One region of the Methylobacterium sp. WL18 genome, then DNA from elsewhere that is predicted to be linked to it. Evidence: predicted binding sites of a transcription regulator. Region 1 holds the regulator's gene; the other holds the start of a gene.
The links. Region 1 encodes HrcA, which represses chaperone genes, less so after heat shock. Its sites were predicted from a motif close to GTTAGCACTCNCNNNNNGNGAGTGCTAAC; they were not measured.

Region 1 (6,812 bases):
GACAATAGGATTTGGTGTCGGTTTATGGGTGCGGTACCTGCGGGGTGATCGATCGATTATCGGCTGATGAGGGCAAGGCATGTCGAGACAGGGACTCAACGCGGCTCGACTTGCGCGCGGCTGGCGCCCGCGCCTCGGTGTATCCGGCCGCGCCATACTCCTGATCCTCGGTGTGGTCTGTGCCGCCTTCGGGGCGAGTTCCGCCTATCTCTACGCCACGCAATCCACCGCCCTGCGGGCCAACCTCGATGCCAACATGGCCAGCTTGAGCGCCGCATCGGCGCGGAGCGTGGGGAACTGGTTGCGCGGCAAGCTCGAAGTGACGCAGCTCATGGCGCAGCAGATCGCGCTCGTCGGCGTCGGGCCGAAGGCGAACGACGTCCTCGGTCTGCCGATGGCGCGAGACCTCTTCATAAGTGCCTATCTCGGCCGTCCGGACGGCTTCTACACGGAGATGCCTCAATCCGAGCTGCCCGCCGGCTACGATCCGCGGCAACGTCCCTGGTACAAGGATGCCATGGCGGCGGGGCAAGCTGTCTTGACCGAGCCCTACACCGATGCCGGAACCAACGTCATCACCATCACCGCCGCGGGGCCAATCTTCGGTGAGGATCGAGCGATCCTCGGTGTCATCGGAGGCGATTTCGACAGCTCGGCCCTGACCCGGATGATTGCAGAGGTCGCAGCGGGCGGCAAAAGCTACGCCTACCTGGTGTCGGGCGGCGGAACGGTACTGGTCCATCCGCGCCCAGAGCTGATCGGCAAGCCTCTCTCGGACCTGATTGCCGGGCCGCTCCCGAAGATCGGCGGTGGCTTGGCCGAGACGCGGGAGGGCGACCGGGCGACCTTCACCGCCTTCGCCCGCGTCCCGAACCTGCCCCCGTCGCTCGACTGGTACATCGCCCTCTCGGTCGACAGCGCCGAGGCGTTGGCTCCGACTACGGCACTGGCGACGAACCTGGCGGCGGCTACCCTGCTGGTTCTGCTCGTGCTCGGCATCGTGGTCGGCCGGCTGATGACGCTCACCGTCTCGCGCCCGCTGAACCGCTTGGTCGGCGTCCTGCAGCGCATGAGCCAGGGCGAGCTCGATGCCGAGATCGCCGAGGCCCGGCGCAGTGACGAGATCGGGCTGGTCGGCCGGGCCGTCGAAGGCATCAAGGCGCTGGTGGCGCAGCGAGCGCGCGACCAGGCCGAGGCGAAGCGCATGGCCGACGAGGCCGCCGCCTCCGAGCGCAGGCGCGCGATGGTCGCGTTGGCCGACGGCTTCGAGCAGGCTGTGGGGGCGATCGTCGGCATGGTCTCGTCCTCGGCCACGGAGCTGGAGGCCACGGCCCAGACCCTGACGGCGAGCGCGACCCAGGCGGCGGCGCAATCGACCAGCGTCGCGGCCGCCGCCGAGGAGGCGGCCACCAACGTTCGCACGGTCGCGGCCGCCGCGGAGCAGCTCGGTGCCAGCGTCCGGGAGATTGCCGGGCAGGTGGAGGGCTCGACCACCCTGGCGCAGGCGGCGGTCGGCGAGGCGGACCAGACCGGCCATCTGGTGCAGGACCTGGCCCAGGCCGTCGCGAAGATCGGCGACGCGGTCGGGCTGATCTCCAGCATCGCGGCTCAGACCAACCTCCTCGCCCTGAACGCGACGATCGAGGCCGCCCGCGCCGGCGATGCGGGGCGGGGCTTCGCGGTCGTGGCCTCCGAGGTGAAGGAACTGGCTGCCCAGACCGGGCGCGTCACCGAAGAGATCACCGGCCTGATCGGCCGGATCCAGGGTTCGACCGACCACGCCACGCAGGCGATCGGCGGGATCGTCACGCGCATCCGCGACATCAACCAGGTGACCGGCGCGGTGGCGGCGGCGGTGGAGGAGCAGGGCGCGGCGACCCAGGAGATCGTGCGCAACGTCAGCCAGGCGGCGAGCGGGACGGACGAGGTGACCACGAACATCACCGGCGTGGCCGAGGCCGCGGAGCAGACCGGCACGGCCGCCCATCAAGTGCTGGACGCGGCCTCCGCGCTGTCGCGGCAATCGGCGCAGCTCACTCGGGAGGTCGCAGACTTCCTGCACACCGTCCGGGCCGCTTGAGCCCGACGGGCAGCTGTCAGCGGCCGCCGTCGAGCAGCTTCGAGACCACCCGGGCGGTGTAGTCGACCATCGGGACGATGCGGGCGTAGTTCAGCCGCGTCGGCCCGATCACGCCGACGACGCCGACGATCTTCTGCGAACCGTCGCGGAACGGCGCGGCGATCAGCGACGAACCGGACAGCGAGAACAGTTTGTTCTCCGAGCCGATGAAGATCCGAACGCCCTCGCCGCCCTCGGCACGGGCCAGGAGGTCGATGACGTCCTTCTGGGTCTCCAGGTCGTTGAACAGCAGGCGGATGCGTTCGAGGTCCTCGACGGCGCGCAGGTCGTCGAGCAGGTTCGCCTGCCCGCGCACGATCAGCTGCCGGGCCTCGCTCGGGCCAACCGGCGTCGCCAGGCCGGCATCGACCAGGCGCTCGGTCAGCGCGTCGAGCTCGCGCTTCATCGCCTTGCGGCCGGCCTCGATCTCGGCGCGCAGCGTGCCGAGGGTGCGGCCCTGCAGCCGGGCATTGAGGAAGTTCGTGGCCTCCTGAAGCGCACCGGCGGGCAGGCCCGGCGGCAGGTCGACCAGCCGGTTCTCCACCGAGCCGTCGTCAGAGACCAGCACCACCAGGGCGCGGGCCGGATCGAGGCGGACGAACTCGATGTGCTTCAAGTGGACGTTCGCCTTCGTGGTCAGCACCACGCCGGCCCCGCGCGAGATGCCCGACAGCATGGTCGAGGCCGCGGCCAGCGCCGAATCGAAGGTGTGGCCGGAGGCGGCCGCGCGCATCTCCGCCTCGATCCGGGCCTGCTCCTCCTGGCCGACATCGCCGAGTTCGAGCATGGCGTCCACGAAGAACCGCAGCCCGAGTTCGGTCGGCAGGCGGCCGGCCGAGGTGTGCGGCGCGAAGATCAGGCCGGAATGCTCCAGGTCCGCCATGACGTTGCGGATCGAGGCCGGCGACAGCGCCATCGGGAGGATGCGCGCCAGGTTGCGTGACCCCACTGGCTCTCCGGTCGTGAGATAGCTCTCGACGATCTGCCGGAAGATCTCGCGGGCGCGCTCGTTGAGGGCGGCCAGCGCCTGCATCGAGGGGTCTTGCGGAAAGAGGCTGTTGGAGTCGGTCACGCGGTCATCCTGTCGTGCGATCATGTCCGCCCGGTGTCCGGGGATCAATCCGTACGGCGATGCTTGCCCGCGCAGGCTCCGCGGCCTAAGAGCCCGGCCCTCACTCTCTCATCAGAAAGGGCCCGCGATGAGGCCTTCGAAGCGCGCCGCCGACGAGCTGCGGCCCGTCACCCTGGAGCGCGCGGTCTCGCGCTACGCCGAGGGCTCGTGCCTGGTCAGCTTCGGCAACACCCGCGTGCTCTGCACCGCCTCCCTCGAAGAGCGCGGTCCCCCGTGGCTGCGCGGCTCCGGAAAGGGCTGGGTCACCGCCGAGTATGCCATGCTGCCGCGCGCGACGCACGACCGGACCCGGCGCGAGATCAATTCCGGCAAGCCGTCCGGCCGCACGCAGGAGATCCAGCGCCTGATCGGCCGCTCGCTCCGCGCGGTCACCAACCTGCCCGCGATGGGAGAGCGCCAGATCACCGTCGACTGTGACGTGATCCAGGCCGATGGCGGCACCCGCACCGCGGCGATCACCGGTGCCTGGGTGGCGCTCTACGATTGCTTCGCCTGGATGCGCACCCGCTCGATCATCTCGGTGGACCCGCTGCGCGATCACGTCGCGGCCGTGTCCTGCGGCTTGTACAAGGGCAATCCGGTGCTCGACCTCGACTACGCCGAGGATTCGGCGGCCGAGACCGACGCCAACTTCGTGCTGACCGGCAAGGGCGGCATCGTCGAGGTGCAGGGCACCGCCGAGATGGAGCCGTTCTCCGAGGCCCAGCTCCTCGAATTGCTGCGGCTGGCCCGCGCCGGCACGGACCGGCTGGTGGCCCTCCAGAAGGAGACGATCGCGTGAGCCGCAAGCTGACCGGCAAGGTGGTGATCGCCACCCACAACGCGGGCAAGCTCACCGAGATGCGTGAGCTGCTGGCGCCGTTCGGGATCGAGGCCGTCTCGGCCGGCGAACTGGGGCTGCCCGAGCCCGACGAGACCGGCACGATGTTCTCCGAGAACGCCGCCATCAAGGCGCACGCCGCCGCGAAGGCGACCGGGCTACCCGCCTTCGCGGACGATTCCGGTCTGTGCGTCGCTGCGCTGGACGGCGCGCCGGGCATCTTTTCCGCCCGCTGGGCCGGCCCGGCCAAGGACTTTTCCGGCGCGATGGCGCGGATCTTTGCGGAGCTGGAGCAGCGTCAGGCGAGCGACCGGACGGCGCATTTCGTCTCCGCCCTCGTGCTCGCCTGGCCGGACGGCCATACCGAGCTGTTTGAGGGCCGCGTGTTCGGCACGCTCGTTCCGCCGCGGGGCGATGCCGGCTTCGGCTACGATCCGATCTTCCAGCCGGATGGCCATGGCCGCACCTTCGGCGAGATGGGCGCCGAGGAGAAGCACGGGGTCGATTGGCAGAAGGGGGAGGGGCTGTCGCACCGCGCCCGGGCCTTCGTGCTGCTGAGCCGCGCTTGCCTGGCACCGGCGGCTTGATTGCCAAACCCGGCCGGCACCCTCACATCCCGGCGATCATGACTTCGACCGGCCCGGACCATCCGACCCGCGACGCGGGCTTCGGCATCTACCTGCACTGGCCCTTCTGCGCCGCGAAGTGCCCGTATTGCGACTTCAACAGCCACGTCCGGCACGCGGGCGTGGATCAGGCGCGCTACCTCGACGCCTTCCGGGCGGAGATTGCCCACAGCGCCGCCCGCACCCCCGGCCGCACCGTCACCAGCGTCTTCCTGGGCGGCGGCACGCCGTCGCTGATGGATCCCGCGACGGTGGCGGGCCTGCTCGACGCGGTGGCGGAGCACTGGGCGGTGGCGCGGGATGTGGAGATCACCCTCGAGGCCAACCCGTCGAGCGTCGAGGCCGGTCGCTTCCGCGGCTACCGGACCGCCGGGGTGAATCGGGTATCGCTCGGCGTGCAGGCGCTGGACGACGCCTCCCTGAAGAAGCTCGGGCGGCTGCACAACGCCGAGGAGGCCTTCGCGGCGATCGGCATCGCGCAGGCGGTGTTCGACCGGACCTCGTTCGACCTGATCTACGCCCGCCCCGATCAGACCCCCGCCCTGTGGCGGGCCGAGCTGAACGAGGCGCTCGCCCGCGCCGCCGAGCACCTGTCGCTGTACCAGCTCACCATCGAGCCGGGCACGCCGTTCCACGGCCTCGCCGCCGCCGGCAAGCTGGTGACGCCCGACGACGAGGTGGGCCGGGTCCTCTACGACGTGACCCAGGAGGTCTGCGGGCAGGCTGGCTTGCCGTCCTACGAGATCTCGAACCACGCCCGCCCGGGGGCGGAATCGCGGCACAACCTGCTCTACTGGCGCTACGGCGAATATGCCGGCATCGGGCCCGGGGCGCATGGGCGCCTGGTCACCCCGGCCGGGCGGATCGGCACCGTCACCGAACGCAACCCGGAAGCGTGGCTGGCCCGCGTCGAGCGCGACGGCCAGGGGATCGTCGAGACCGAGACCCTGGCGGCGGCAGACCAAGCCGACGAGTTCCTGGTGATGGGCCTGCGGCTGACTGAGGGGATCGATCCCGAGCGCTACGCCGCCCTGAAGGGCCGACCGCTCAACGGCAACCGGATCGGCATGCTGGTCGGCGACGGCTTACTCCATCGCCTGCCCGGCGGGCGCATCGCCGCCACGCCGCGGGGCGCGCCGGTCCTCAACGCCCTGGTGGCCGAACTCGCGGCCTGATCGGGCCGCCGGCTCTCTCAGGTCCCGGGCTTGGCCAGGACACGTGGCGCCGGGCTGACTACGCTCGCGGCGTTGTTGCGGATCTCGTAGACCGCCAGCGCCCGATCGCTGAGCCCCTCCGGCCGGAACCGGAAGGTGCCGTCCGTTCCGGAGAAGCCGGAGGCGTTGGTCAGCGTCGTCTCGGCGAAACGCTGCGATCCGTATTGCCGGTTCAGCGCCGCCGACAGCATAACGGCGTCGTAGGCCAGCGATGCGACACGCGGCGGCACGGCACCGAATCGGGCCTGGTAGCGACCGCTGAAACTGGAGAAGCCGTTCCGGTCCGGCGAGGCGAACCGCCCGCCCTGGAGCGCCGGCAGCGCGTAGAGCGACGGCTCGTTCCACAGGGCCGTACCGATCGGCCGGACCCGACTGGGGTTGTAACCCGCCTTGGTCAGCGCCGCCGCCACCGCCGGCATCGCCTCCGCGGTATCCGGGATGAACAGCGTGTCGGCGGTCGCGCCGGCCCCCGTTATGACGCGCGCCAGCCGCTCCACCGCCGGTCCGGGCGCCCCGGACGGATAGCGTTCGACCGCCGCGACCCGGGCCCCCTTGCGGGCGACCGCCTCTCGGAACTCGGCCTCGACGGCGTTGCCGTAGGCGGTCTCCGGAATCAGGGCCGCGAAGGAGCGTCGGCCGTCGGCGACGGATTCGTCGACGATCCGGTCGACCTCGGGCTGCGGCAGGAAGCTCAGGAGATAGATCCCCCGGGCGGCCACGGAGGCATCCGTCGAGAATCCGATCACCGGTTTGCCGGCGGCCCGGGCCGGCACGGCGGCGGCCTGGACGTTGGCGGCGAAGACAGGCCCGAGCACGATGTCGGCACCCGCCTTCAGGGCCTCCTGGGTCGCCTCCCGGGCGCCGTCCGGGCTGCCCCGGTCGTCCTCGATCAGGATCGTCA
Region 2 (14,595 bases), on a different contig from region 1:
GTGCTGGCCGCCCGGACCAACGGGTGGACGATGCGTTCGAGCGCCGCCATCCGGTCGGGATCGCCGAGCACCGCGTCGCGCAGGCGGGCGCGGTCGACGCCGCCCTGCGGGTCGAGCACGCCGGGAAAGGCGGCCCCGATCGCCGCGGCAGCCTCGCCGCCCGGACCGTAGAGGGCGTGGACGGCGGCGTCGGCATCGTGGACCGGCACGCCGAGCGCCGAAAACATCTTGGCGGTGGCCGACTTGCCCATGCCGATCGAGCCGGTCAGGCCGAGGATGACGGGGCGGTCCTTTGTCATCCGGAAAGATCCGCCACGATCCGGTCGCGCAGGCCCCGGGTGACGGCCGGGCGCAGGCCGAACCAGGCCTCGAAGCCCGGCACCGCCTGGTGCAGCAGCATGCCGAGCCCGTCCACCGCCGCGAGACCGCGCCGCCGCGCCGCCGCCAGCAGGTCCGTCTCCAGGGGGGCATAGACGATGTCGGCCACCGCGGCGGTCGCCGGCAGCGGGGTGAGGTCGAGGTCGAGGGGCGGCTGGCCCTTCATGCCGAGCGAGGTGGTGTTGACGACGAGTCCCGCCCCGGCGAGCGCATCGGGCAGGTCGTTCCAATCGAGCGCCGCGCCGATCCCCGGGGCCAGGGCCGCGAGGGTCTCGGCGCGGGTGCGGGTGCGGTTGGCGATCAGGATCCGGCGGACACCGTTCTCGGCCAGCCCGACCACGATCGCCCGGGCCGCGCCGCCGGCCGCGACGGCCTGGAAGGATCCGCGCTGAGCCGGGCCGCGCGTCCGGACAGCAATTCTTCGAAGAACGACCCCGGATTCGGGCGCCGCGGCTTACGCTTCGTGGACTACGCGGAGGCTGGCGTCGGATTCCCGTCCGCGAACTGCGTCGATCCGCGAAACGTGTCGCGGGCCAGGCCGGGAAACGCGACCGCCTGGAACAGGCCTCGGGCACCCAGGAACGCCACGAAGGCCAGCCACAGCCCGGCATTTCCCAGGCCGAACACCTGCACCAGCCCCAGAGCCGCGCAGTAGATCGCGAGCGCCCCCGCCATCAGGTTGCGCATCGCCCGCGTCCAGGTGGCGCCGATATAGATCCCGTCATAGGCGAACGCCGCCGTTGCGGCGAACGGCGCCAGCGCGGCATACGGCAGGTATGCCCGGGCGGTCTCGCGCACCGGCGCGCTGGTGGTGACGAAGTCGATGAAGCCCGGCCCCAAACCGAGCGCCAGCAGGCTGACCCCGATCCCGAAGCCCAGGCACCAGCGCAGGCTCAACGCGGAGGCCCGCCGGAACCCGGCGGCGTCCCGGGCGCCAACCGCTTGTCCGCACAGGGTTTCCGCCGCCGTAGCGAAGCCGTCGAGGAAGAAGCCGCCGATCAGGAACAGGTTCCAGAGGACGGAATTCGCCGCCAGGACCACGTCGCCCTGGCGGGCGCCGAGCGCCGAGAACAGCACGATGCCGGTGATCAGCGCCAGGGTGCGCAGGATCACGTCGAGGTTGACGCTGAGCGTCCGGCGCAGGGCGGCGGCGTCCCGCAGGTCGCGCAGCGGCACCCGGAACGGTCGCGATCCGAGCCGCGCGAGCACGATCAGGCCGAGCCCCAGCCCGGCCGCCTCCGCGCACAAAGTCGCCAGCGCCGCGCCGGCGAGCCCCAGGCCGAGGCCCAGCACGAAGGCGAGCGTCAGCCCGACATTGATCAGGTTGATCGCCACCTGCAGCAGCAGACCGAGATCGGTCCGCCCACGCCCCACCACCGAGCCGAGCACGCCATAACTTGCCAGCACGAAGGGCGCGGACAGGATGCGGATATGGAAGTAGGTCGCGAGCCCCGACGTCACCGCCTCGCTGGCGCCACTGACCGCGAAGGCGGCTTTGGCGATCGGCCATTGCAGCGCGAGCAGGGCCAGGCCGATCGCGGCGCCGGCCATCAGCGCTCGGGCCAGGATGCGGTCGACCTCGATGCCCTCCCGGGCCCCGACCGCCTGCGCGGTCAGTCCCGCGGTTGCCATGCGCAGGGACCCGAACGACCAGAAGATGGCATCGAAGATGACGGCTCCCAGCGCAACCGCGCCGAGCAGGGCCGCATCGCCGAGCCGGCCGATCACCGCCGCGCCGACGAAGCCGAGCATCGGCGTCGTGACGTTGGCGAGCGTCATCGGCAGCGCCAACGCCAATACGCTGCGGTGCGTCGGCAGGACCGGGGCGGCGGGCGGATGCGTCATGCCGCGACCTTAGCCGAGCCGGACGATGCGCGTCCCGATCAGCGCGAGGTCGCGAACAGCCGCGACAACAGCCAGAGCGGGATGACGACCACGGCGCCCGCGACGATCCAGCCGCCGAAATCGTGCAGCGAGGCGAGGCCGATCTCGAGGAGCGCCCGGGCCGAGTCGTAGGCGTGCCAGAATAGCCGGCCCGGCGTCAGGCCGAGCATCGCCATGAAGGCGCCGACCAGGACCGAAAGGAACAGCAGGCGCAGGAAGACGCCGGCGGGCGAGCCGCCAAGGAATCGGTGCAGCGCGGAGGGCCGCCGCTGGTATGTCTCAGACCCGTAGGCGGCGTTCGGCGGCGGAGCGCCTTGCCGGCGCCGGTCGTGATCGACGAGCATCGCGTCCTCATGAAGCCAGGAAGGGTCCGGATCGGCGACGAAACGGGCGGAACCGTGGCCGGCACACAACACCGCGTCGAAACCGGATCCCGGATCGGACGTTAGCGGGTTTCACCCACGGACCCGAGATGGCAAGCGAGAGCCGTCCCGCCAAGATGCCGGGAATGGCCGCGGGACAGCGCCGACGGGACGAGACCCAACATGATCGACCACGCCTTGTTCGACCCGGCGACGATCGATCCCGAGACGCTTCGGCTCAATGCCGAGATCGTCGCGGCGCACGCCGCCCTGCCTGATCCCTGGTCGTTCCCGATCGAGGAGGTTCGTGCCCGCCGCCGCGCCGGGACCAAGGCGGCTCCGGCGATGCCGCACAGCGCCCGGGCGGAATGGATGACGATCGAGGGGCCCAGCGGTCCGCTCAAGCTGCGCGTGGTCCGCCCGAAGGCCGACACGAAGGTGCGCGGCGCCTATCTTCACATCCACCGGGGCGGCTGGGTCTGGGGCGCGGCCGACGAGCAGGATCCCTGGCTCGAGCGCATCGCCGACGCCTGCGGCTTCGTCGTGCTGTCGGTGGAGTACCGCCTCGCCCCAGAGCATCCTTATCCGGCCGCGCTACTCGATTGCGAGGCCGCCGCCCTCTGGCTCGCGGGACCCGGCCGGGCCGAGTTCGGCGTCCACGCGCTGACGATCGGTGGCGAGTCGGTCGGCGCGCACCTCGCCGTGATGGTGCTGCTGCGCCTGCGGGACCGGCACAACCAGCCGCGCGCGTTCCGGGGCGCCAACCTCAACGCGGGCTTCTACGACCTCGGCCTGACCCCGTCGGTGCGCAACTGGGGCGACGAGCGCCTCGTCGTGAACACCCTCGATCTCACCAAGTTCGCGGACGGCTACGTCCGCGAGGGGATCGACCGACGGCGTCCGGACGTGTCGCCGATCTATGCCGACCTGAAAGGATTGCCGCCGGCCCTGTTCACCATCGGGACCGCTGACCCGCTTCTCGACGACACGCTCTACATGTCGGCGCGCTGGGCCGCCGCGGGCAATGGCGGCCACACCGCGATCTATCCCGGCGGTTGCCACGTCTTCGCCCGGTACCCGAGTCCGATGAGCGAGCGAGCCCTGGAACTGATCGACCGCTTCCTGATGGCCCTGGCCTGAGCGATCGATCCGAGATCCTGCCGGAGGCCTTCCGGGCGTGGTTCGCCGCGCGTGGCTGGACGCCGCGGCCGCACCAGCTCGACCTGCTGCGGATCGCCCGGTCGGGCCGGTCGGCGCTCCTGGTGGCGCCGACCGGCGCCGGTAAGACGCTCGCAGGATTCCTGCCGAGCCTCGTGGCTCTGGCGGAACGGGCAGCCCCCAAAGCGGAGCCCAAGACCGCCAAGGGCCTGCATACCCTCTACGTCTCGCCGCTCAAGGCGCTGGCGGTCGACATCGCCCGCAACCTCGACGCGCCCATCGCCCAGATGGGTCTCCCGGTACGCGTCGAGACCCGCACCGGCGATACCCCGGCGCACAAGCGCACCCGCCAGATCAGCCGCCCGCCCGACATCCTGCTGACGACGCCCGAGCAGCTGGCGCTTCTGATCGCCCATCGCGACGCCGCCGAATTCTTCTCCGGCCTGCGCTGCGTCATCCTCGACGAGCTGCATGCCCTCGTGACCTCGAAACGCGGGGACCTGCTCTCCCTGGCCCTCGCCCGGCTGCACCGCCTCAGCCCGGATCTGGCAGCGATCGGGCTGTCCGCAACGGTCCGAGAGCCCGACGAATTGCGGAAGTACCTGGTGCCGCAGCTGGAGCTTTCCCCTCCCCCCTCTGCGGGCGGTCGGAGTCATACAGCCCCGGACGAGGCTCGGGTCCCCTTTCCCGCACGGGAGAGGAAGCGCGTCGCGGTGTCGGCGCTCGATGAGGTCACACGCCCGACCCAGGCGCCTCTCCCTTCCTTCCCTGCAGAGGGGGGAGGGGAAAAACAGCCGCCCATGGCCGACCTCGTGACCGTCCGAGGCGGCGCCAAGGCCGACTTGCGCCTGCTCGATCTCGGGCGGTCGCTGCCGATCTCGGGGCACACCGCCTGGCACTCGATGCCGGCGATCTACGAATTGATCAAAGAGCACCGGACGACCCTGGTCTTCGTCAACACCCGGCTCCAGGCCGAGTACACGTTCCAAGAGCTCTGGCGCCTCAACGAGGACGCGCTGCCGATCGCGATCCATCACGGATCCCTCGACGCGCAGCAGCGGCGACGGGTCGAGGCCGCGATGGCGGAGGGACGATTGCGGGCGATCGTCTGCACCGCAACCCTCGACCTCGGCATCGACTGGGGCGACGTCGATCTCGTGGTCAATGTCGGGGCGCCCAAGGGCGCGAGCCGGATCATGCAGCGGATCGGCCGGGCCAACCACCGGATGGACGAGCCCTCGAAGGCCTATCTCGTCCCCGGCAACCGCTTCGAGATGCTGGAGTGCCAGGCGGCCCTCGACGCCGTCGAGGCGGCCGCGCAGGATACCCCCGACGCGCGGCTCGGCGCCCTCGACGTGCTCGCCCAGCACGTGCTCGGCATGGCCTGCGCGGACGCCTTCGACCCGGTCGGCCTCTACGACGAGATCGTCTCCGCAGCACCCTATGCCGGCCTGACCTGGGAATCTTTCGAGCAGGTCGTCGATTACGTCGCGACCGGCGGCTATGCCCTGCGTGCCTACGAGCGCTTCGCCAAGATCCTGCGCGGGCCCGACGGCCTCTGGCGCGTGCGCGATGCCCGGACGGCGCAGGCGTACCGGATGAATGTGGGCACGATCGTCGAGGCGGCGCGGGTCCGGGTGCGGCTCGGCCGGACCCTGCGCGGCAAGCCCGGCACGGTCCTGCCGAAGGGCGGCCGGGTGCTCGGCGAGATCGAGGACGAGTTCGCCGACACGCTCACGATCGGCGACACCTTCCTGTTCGCCGGCGAGACCCTGCGCTTCGAGGGACTCGCCGAGGACGAGGCCCTGGTGACCCGCGCGCCGCTCGGGACCGATCCTGCGATCCCCTCTTATGCCGGCGCGAAATTCCCGCTCTCGACCTTCCTGGCCGAGCGGGTCCGGGCGATCATCGCCGACCCGTTCGCCTGGGATCGCCTGCCGAAGCAGATCGGTGACTACCTCCAGCAGCAGCGCCGCCGCTCGGTCCTGCCGGGCGAGCGCGACCTGCTGGTGGAGACCTTCCCACGGGGGAAGCGCCACTACCTGACGGCCTTCCCGTTCGAGGGACGGCTGGCACATCAGACCCTCGGCATGCTGCTGACCCGGCGGATGGAGCGTGACGGCCTGCGCCCGCTCGGGTTCGCGGCCAACGATTACGGCATCGCGATCTGGACGACCCGCGATGTTTCGGAGCGCGCTGCGCTGGACCCCGACTTCATCGGCGACCTGTTCGCGGTCGACATGCTGGGCGACGACCTGGAGGCGTGGCTCGATGAATCGGCGATGATGAAGCGTACGTTCCGGCAATGCGCGGTGATCGCCGGCCTGATCGAACGCCATCACCCCGGCCTGAAGAAGTCCGGCCGTCAGGTCACGATCTCGACGGATCTGATCTACGACGTGCTGCGCAAGCACCAGCCCGACCACCTCCTGCTGCGCGCGGCGCGACAGGATGCGGCAACCGGACTCCTCGACGTGAGGCGCCTCGGCATGATGCTAGAGCGCATCCAGGGGCGAATCATTCACAAGGCTCTCGATCGGGTCTCGCCGCTCTCCGTATCCGTCATGCTCGAGATCGGGCGCGAACGGGTCTACGGTGAGGGGGCCGACGAGATCCTGGCCGAGGCCGAGGCGGAGCTTCTTCAGGAAGCCCTGTCCTGACCGTCGATCCGCCCTCCCCCATCGAGCCCGAGGATGCGATCTTGGCGGCCGGCCTGAGACTCGAGAAGACTCACAAGCACCCGACCCTGCTGCTGGCGGGCGAGACCCTGGTGCTGGATCTCTGCGGCGGCGTGTGGCTGCCCGAGCACCGCACGCTGATCGTCTCCGATCTCCATCTGGAGAAGGGGTCGTCCTACGCCGCCCGCACCGGCCAGTTCCTGCCGCCTTACGACACCCGCGAGACCCTCGCCTGCCTCCACGAGGCGGTGGTGCGCCACGATCCGACGCGCGTGGTCGCGCTCGGGGATTCCTTCCACGATGTCCGCGGCCCGGAGCGGATGGAGCCCGGCGACCGAGCCATGGTGTCGGCTTTGCAGGAGGGCCGGGACTGGGTCTGGATCGCGGGCAATCACGACGCGGCGGTCAGCGAGGGTGTCGGCGGTCGCTACGCCGACGCGCTGACCCTGGGCGGCCTGATCCTGCGTCACGAGCCGAGCGCCGAACCGGTCTCCGGCGAGATCGCCGGCCATCTCCATCCCTGCGGAAAGGTCGCCATGCGCGGCCGGGCGGTCCGCCGTCGCTGCTTCGTCACCGACGGCACCCGCCTCGTGATGCCGGCCTTCGGCGCTTACGCCGGCGGGCTGAACGTCCGCGACCGGGCCATCGAAAGCCTGTTCCCCAAGGGGTTCACGGCCCATCTGCTCGGGGATGGACGGGTCTTCACCATCGGCCGGTCGCAGCTCGCGCGGGATTGACGGGAGCGCGCGTCACCGTTCGGGATATCGCTTCGCCGCGGGTGGGGGCCATGTGAACGAGCGCCGCGAGACGTCAGCGATAGAAGGTGTACGTCGCGCTGTAGGGCACACGCGCCGTCTGGCCCGGCGTGCAGACGCCCTGCGGTTTCTCACCGCCGACCGTGTCGCTCCGCAAGATATACTGCGTTCCGGCGAGCGATCCGGATCCAGTTGCTCGGCCGGACAGCAGCAGCCACGCAACGGCTTGGGGTCGCGGTGCGGGCGCCTGAGCGATGACGGTGCCCAGCACCCGGGAGCCGTCCTGCGCCTCCCAGACCGGTCCCTCGAAGTGACGCCCGACCGCGCGTCCGTCCGGCTGGACGAGTTCCGCCTCGGGCTTGGCGGGGCCCCAGGCCGGCCCCTTTTCGGCAGCGATGCAGGCATAGATCTGCACGCCCCGGGCGGAGAGCCGCGCGACTGCCACGCTGCCGGGCGGCGGCGCCAAGCCCGCCGGTTCGGCCATTGCGAAGGCCGGAGCGCAAGATGCAGCGGCGATGAGGGCTGTCCGGCAAGACCTGATGAGGGTGCGGGACGTGATGATGGCGTAGGAAATCGGTTCAGCTCCATCCTGACGGTCCGAACCGCCGATACGTCGCAAACCGCGTGCGCGTTTCACGCCGCGGCTCGCGCGTGTTCCGGGTCAGGCTGATTTCATGAACCGGGTGACACTCTCCGAGAGATCCGCTGAGTGTCCGGCAAGGCTCTCGGCGACGCCCAGGACAGCTTCCGCAAGTTGACCGGTGGCATTGGCGGCCTGCGAGACGCCGCCGATATTGCCGGACATCTCATGCGTCGAGACTGCCTGCTCCTCGACGGCGCTCGCCATCGCCAGGGTCAGCGTCGAGAGCTCGGCGACGGCGGCGGTGATCATCTCGATCGCCCCGACCGCTTCGCCGGTGGCGCTCTGGATCGCCGCAACCTGCTGGGTGATCTCGCCGGTGGCCTTCGCGGTCTGCTCGGCCAGAGCCTTGACCTCGCTCGCCACCACCGCGAAGCCCCGGCCGGCGGCGCCGGCACGGGCGGCCTCGATCGTGGCATTCAGCGCCAGGAGATTGGTCTGCCCGGCGATCGACTTGATCATGCCGACCACCGCGTCGACCTCGCGGGCGTTCTCGGCGAGCTGCCGCATCGTCGCGTCCGTGGTCTCGGCCTGGACCGCGATCTGCCGGGCACGCTCTGAGACCCGTCCGACCTGACCCGAGATCTCCTGGATCGCGCCGTTCATCTGCTCGGAATTCGCCGCCACGGACGAGGCCTTCTGCCTGGCGGCATCGGCCGACTGCGTCAGCCCCTCGGCCGAATGCTGCATCTCGCGGATCGCCGAGCCCACGGCATCGACGACACGGCTGACGTCGGTGGACATGTTCACCTGCGCGGATACGACGGCCCAGGTCAGCATCGGCCCGATGTAATTGCCCTTCCGGTCGTTGACGGCGGTGACCTGCAGGTCGAGCGTCTCCGGCCCCACCTTGATCTTGGTCCGGTGCGGCAGCCGGCTCGCATCCGCCAGCATGTTGCGCTGGTGATGCGGGTTCTTGTGGAACACGTCGAAGGAGTGGTCGAGCATCTCGTCGACCTTGATCGGCAGATATTGCTCGAGCGGCCCGAGGGTCCGCCGCGAGGTGGCGTTCAGGTAGTTGATCTTGAACTCGTTGCGGGGATCGGCCGTCATCACCGCGACCGGCATGTTGTCGATCATCGACATCAGCCGATCGATATCGTTCTTCTTGGCCGAGATGTCGGCCGCGAACTTGACCACCTTCACCGGCTTGCCGTGCGCGTCGAGGACGGGGTTGTAGGTCGCCTCCAGCCAGACCTCCGCACCGTTCTTGTCGATGCGCAGGAACTCGCCGGTGACGTACTGGCCGTCCTTCAGCTTCGACCAGAACTCCGTGTACTCTGGCGACTTGGCAAACATCGGTTCGACGAAGATGCGATGATGCTTATCCCGTACATCAGCCAGGGTGTACTTCATCAAGCTTAAAAAATTCTGGTTGGCGTTGAGGACTTGGCCGTCCATCGAGAATTCGATGATCGCCAACGACCGGTCCAAGGCGTCAAGCTTGGCCTGCGCCTCGTTGTAGACGGTTCTCTTGAACATATCGGTGCTCACGCTGCTCCCGCGGGCATATGGCCAAGATTGGGTTAAATTTTATCTAATTCGACAGTTTTTGAGACGGAATCCTATATTGATCGAAAACGGAAGAAAATATTCGTGCCACATCAATTATAATATTTTCTGATTATGGGTGTCGATTTGTATTGATGATGGTTTTTTGCTGATAATCTGGCGAATATCAGAACCAGCCTCGGCTTCGAAAATAAACGATGGGAGCCAGAGCGCTGATCAGGATAAGCGCGAGGGCGTAGGGATAGCCGTATGCCCAGTCCAGCTCCGGCATGTGCTTGAAGTTCATGCCGTACATCGAGGCGATCAGGGTCGGCGGCACGCCCACCACCGAAACCACTGTCAGCACCCGGAAGACGTTGTTCTGCTCGATGTTGATCAGTCCCAACGTGGCGTCGAGAAGGAACTGAACGTTCTCGGCGAGCCGCGTCTCGAACTCGTCCAAGGAGTCGATGTCGCGCCGGATCGTCTCGAAGCGGCCGTCCTCGGGCAGGCCCAGTCCGTCGCAGGCGGCCGACACGAACGGCACGATCCGCTCCAGGCCGAGCAGACTGGCTCGGATCTTCCCCAGGACCTTCCCGCGGTTGCTGATCCCGCGCAGGATCCGCCGCAGCGCCAGGTCACGGCGGCGGGGCGGCGGGCGTTCCAGCCGGCGGCGGTCGGCGCCGCGGACATCGAAATCGAAGATCCGCGTGGACAGCGTGTCGAGTTCGGAGGCCATGTCCTCAAGGGCGTCCGCGAGGCTGTCGACCAGTTCCTCAAGGATCACGATGAAAATCTCGCTCGGCGCGACGCTGCCGTCGCCGTCCGCGATGCGCTTCTCCGACGAGTCGATCGCGCGCATGTCGTGGAACCGGATCGTGACGAGGTGATCCTTCGACAGGAGGAACCCCAGCGGCTTCAACTGGGAATCACTGCGCTCGAAGGTGATCATCGGCGTCGAGAGCGACAGCCCGTCCTTCACCCGCCGCAGCCGGCTGGAGGATTCCACCTCCGACAGGGCGGCCCGGGACGGAACGCGCAGGCCGGTGGCCGCTTCCACGGCGGCGGCCTCCTCGGAGGTCGGGTCCTTCAGATCGAGCCAGACGGCATTGCCGGGGATCGGGCTGCCGCATTCAGGCGTCACCGCGCCTTCGGGTCCGTGCAGGCTCAGCATGAGGGCGCGTTGTCCTAGGGGAAATCGGGGCCGATGCCCCGTCATCGCGCCGTCGCGCAGGGGTGCGACAGCCTTGACTCGAAACCACGCGAGGGCTATCCCGCCGCCGTCATTGGCACTCGCCAAGACAGAGTGCTAACAGTCGGGTTTGGGAGCGGTCGCGCAGGCCGCATCAACGCCAACTGCAGACCTGAAGCAAGAGGGCAGCTCATGAAGTTCCGTCCGCTGCACGACCGCGTGGTCGTCCGTCGCATCGAGAGCGAGGAGAAGACCAAGGGCGGCATCATCATTCCGGACACCGCCAAGGAGAAGCCGCAGGAAGGCGAGATCGTCGCCGTCGGTCCCGGCGCTCGTGACGAGCAGGGCCGCGTCAACGCGCTCGACGTGAAGGCGGGGGACCGCGTCCTGTTCGGCAAGTGGTCCGGCACCGAGGTCAAGATCGACGGTCAGGACCTCCTGATCATGAAGGAATCCGACATCATGGGCGTCGTCGCCCTCTGATCGGATCCCTGTTTCCCGCCCTTTGAGGCCGTTCGAGGCCTTGGGGTCCAACCCAATCACAAGAGGCAAACCATGGCAGCGAAAGACGTTCGTTTCTCCGCCGACGCCCGCGATAAGATGCTGCGCGGCGTCGATATCCTCGCCGACGCGGTGAAGGTGACGCTGGGCCCCAAGGGCCGCAACGTCGTGATCGAGAAGAGCTTCGGCGCCCCGCGCATCACCAAGGACGGCGTCACCGTCGCCAAGGAGATCGAGCTCGCCGACAAGTTCGAGAACATGGGCGCCCAGATGGTGCGCGAAGTGGCCTCGAAGACCAACGACATCGCGGGTGACGGCACCACCACCGCCACCGTGCTGGCCCAGGCCATCGTCCGCGAAGGCGCCAAGTACGTCGCCGCCGGCATCAACCCGATGGACCTGAAGCGCGGCATCGACCTCGCCACCGCCGCCGCGGTGAAGGACATCATCGCGCGCGCCAAGAAGGTCTCGACCTCCGACGAGGTCGCCCAGGTCGGCACGATCTCCGCCAACGGCGACAAGGAGATCGGCGAGATGATCGCCCACGCCATGCAGAAGGTTGGCAACGAGGGCGTGATCACGGTCGAGGAGGCCAAGACGGCCGAGACCGAGCTCGACGTCGTCGAGGGCATGCAGTTCGACCGCGGTTACCTGTCCCCGTACTTCATCACGAACGCGGAGAAGATGGTCGCCGAACTCGAGGATCCCTACATCCTGATCCACGAGAAGAAGCTGTCGTCGCTGCAGGCGATGCTTCCGGTGCTCGAGGCCGTGGTCCAGACCGGCAAGCCCCTGTTGATCATCGCCGAGGACATCGAGGGCGAGGCGCTGGCCACCCTCGTGGTGAACAAGCTGCGCGGCGGCCTGAAGGTCGCGGCCGTGAAGGCGCCGGGCTTCGGCGATCGCCGCAAGGCGATGCTCGAGGACATCGCGATCCTGACCAAGGGCCAGATGATCGCCGAGGACCTCGGCATCAAGCTCGAGAACGTGACCCTGCCGATGCTCGGCCGCGCCAAGCGCGTCCGCATCGAGAAGGAGAACACCACGATCATCGACGGCGTCGGCGAGAAGTCGGACATCGAGGGCCGCATCTCGCAGATCAAGGCGCAGATCGAGGAGACCACCTCGGACTACGACCGGGAGAAGCTGCAGGAGCGCCTGGCCAAGCTCGCGGGCGGCGTCGCGGTGATCCGCGTCGGCGGCGCGACCGAGGTCGAGGTCAAGGAAAAGAAGGACCGCGTCGACGACGCCCTCAACGCCACCCGCGCGGCCGTCGAGGAAGGCATCGTCCCGGGCGGCGGCACCGCGCTGCTGCGCGCCAAGAAGGCCGTCGCCGAGCTGAAGAGCGATGTTCCGGACGTCCAGGCCGGCATCAAGATCGTGCTGAAGGCGCTCGAGGCCCCGATCCGTCAGATCGCCCAGAACGCCGGCGTGGAAGGCTCGATCGTGGTCGGCAAGATCACCGACAACACCTCCTCGGAGACCTACGGCTTCAACGCCCAGACCGAAGAGTATGTCGACATGATCCAGGCCGGCATCGTCGACCCGGCCAAGGTCGTCCGCACCGCCCTGCAGGACGCGGCTTCCGTCGCCGGCCTGCTGGTCACCACGGAGGCGATGGTGGCCGACGCCCCGAAGAAGGACGGCGGCGCCCCCGCGATGCCGGGCGGCGGCGGCATGGGCGGCATGGACTTCTAAATCCACGCCAACCATCGAGCTGACGAAGGGGGTCGCCGAAAGGCGGCCCCTTTTTTCGTTGGTGCGACACGGTCCCCTCACGCTCCCGCGTTAGTCCCGGCTTTCATGAGGGACGGCCGTGCGATGGCTGCAGAATGGTCTTCGCGTGCGAGATCAGCCTCGATTTGGGCAGCCAGCGTGAAGAAGCGCTGGCGGACCTCGGCGGCAAACGGATTCGATCGCTCGATCGCCTCGAAGACTTCCGGGGCGTCGTGCCGGACCATGTCGACCGCCTGCATGTGCAGTGAAAAGCTCCGCGTGGTCATATGAGTGGGAAGCGGCTCCATGGCGACGAGCACCCGCGCGATCAGATGCGTCAGGCCTTGCACCGCCGCGGCCTCGCGGTCGTGAGCCTCCGGCGTCGTGACGATCACCTTCAGTCTCAGCACCGTCCGGAGAAAAGCCGCAGCACGACGCCCCCGCCGTCCCGAGACAGCACACACCGCGATCTTCAGGCCGACGATCCCGCCGACGGCACTCTGGGGGCCGAACAGGGGATGGGTTCCCAGGATATCGACGCCGGCCGGTAATCCCGCCCGCATGATCGCGACCGGCATCATCTTCACTGAGCCGACATCGACCACCAGGGTCCCCGGTCTGAGGTGGGGGGCTATCGCGGCCACGACATCGGACAGGCGGGAAACCGGAACGGCCAGGATGACGACGGGGCAGCGTGCCGCCGCGATCAAGTCCGTTCGCACGGCGCCGTAGGTCGGGGAATCGGCCTCGGCCGGGCGGGGATCGTACACGCGCAGCGCCATGTGCGGCGCGAGATGCTGAGCGATCAGGCGACCGAAAGCGCCGAAACCGATGATCCCGACGGCGGGGCGGCCTTGAGTTGTTTGGGAGAATGACACGGTGACCTCGGGCAGGCGCGAGGTCGGCGGATCATGATGAGGTGCAACCGCCGACGACGCAGCGGTTGGGCATGATAAGCAAGCCGCCGCTATGAAAGCGGCGGGCGATAGGATGCGGTGAACGGCAAGCTTAGCATGATGACGGCCGTCTATGCCGTGCCACCTTGCTCGTCAACAAGGCCGCATCGATGCCGGGACAGGGCTGGTCGTGCACTTTTCTCAGACGTTGCTCGATCAAAAGTCCCAGGCTTCACTGCGCTGGGCGCGCGTTTCCCTTCGCGTTATCTCGGAACCAAAAAAAACGGGACGGCTTGCGCCGTCCCGTCTGTCGTCGTGCCTATCGGCCTAAGAAGATAGAAGCCAGTCGCTGGAGCAGGCCCCGCGGTGCGGGCGGAGGCTCACTCTGTCCAGGACCGTCCCCAATCTAATTGGCGGCGAAGGGATGCTGGGCCGAGTTGCGCTGCTCGGTGACGGTCGAAGCCTTCGGCTCGCCGTTCACGGCGCGCTGGATCGAGAGCTTGGTGGCCTCGTAGTTGTACTTCTGGATCTTGGCGTCATCGGCCGCTTCCCAGTGGATGAACACGCCGACCAGGATGAACAGGTCGTCGGCCTCATCGGCCGGGATGATGCCTTCGGCGACGGCGTCCTGGACGGCCTTGGCAACGCCGTGCTGGGCCGGGCCGAACATCTGGACGGCCTGACGGGCGTCGTTGATGGTGACCTTGTTGAACATCAGGGTGTTCGGCTTGCACGGCAGGTTCGGCGCGATGACCGCGAGCAGGCTGGTGAAGCCGTGCTTGTTGTTCACGAGGCCGTTGCAGAAAGCCGTCTCGGCGGGCGAGCCGCGCGGTCCGATGATCAGGTCGATGTGAGCGACTTCGTTGCCGTCGCCGACGAGGGCTTCGCCAACCTGAACCTTGGTGATCTTCGCCATTCGGTGTCTCTCCCTGGATTCCGAAATA

Region 2: a site for HrcA is predicted at 10,632-10,660, ahead of groES (co-chaperone GroES). Genes of this name have one in related genera too.

The regions. Positions count from the first base shown of each region.
Region 1 is NZ_VRVD01000210.1:173-6,984, reverse strand. It holds gene FV228_RS15690 (methyl-accepting chemotaxis protein) at 80-2,080, shown strand; gene hrcA (heat-inducible transcriptional repressor HrcA) at 2,097-3,152, opposite strand; gene rph (ribonuclease PH) at 3,319-4,032, shown strand; gene rdgB (RdgB/HAM1 family non-canonical purine NTP pyrophosphatase) at 4,029-4,658, shown strand; gene hemW (radical SAM family heme chaperone HemW) at 4,697-5,872, shown strand; partial or broken gene FV228_RS15665 (penicillin-binding protein activator) at 5,890-6,812, opposite strand, start outside.
Region 2 is NZ_VRVD01000041.1:2,879-17,473, forward strand. It holds gene coaE (dephospho-CoA kinase) at 1-299, opposite strand, end outside; partial or broken gene FV228_RS06325 (shikimate dehydrogenase) at 296-748, opposite strand; gene FV228_RS06330 (MATE family efflux transporter) at 847-2,223, opposite strand; gene FV228_RS06335 (DUF6460 domain-containing protein) at 2,262-2,606, opposite strand; gene FV228_RS06340 (alpha/beta hydrolase) at 2,808-3,764, shown strand; gene FV228_RS06345 (ligase-associated DNA damage response DEXH box helicase) at 3,761-6,442, shown strand; gene pdeM (ligase-associated DNA damage response endonuclease PdeM) at 6,484-7,197, shown strand; gene FV228_RS06355 (DUF3455 domain-containing protein) at 7,271-7,699, opposite strand; gene FV228_RS06360 (PAS domain-containing methyl-accepting chemotaxis protein) at 7,877-9,337, opposite strand; gene FV228_RS06365 (CorA family divalent cation transporter) at 9,534-10,520, opposite strand; gene groES (co-chaperone GroES) at 10,731-11,021, shown strand; gene groL (chaperonin GroEL) at 11,094-12,737, shown strand; gene FV228_RS06380 (prephenate dehydrogenase) at 12,815-13,633, opposite strand; gene fae (5,6,7,8-tetrahydromethanopterin hydro-lyase) at 14,058-14,567, opposite strand.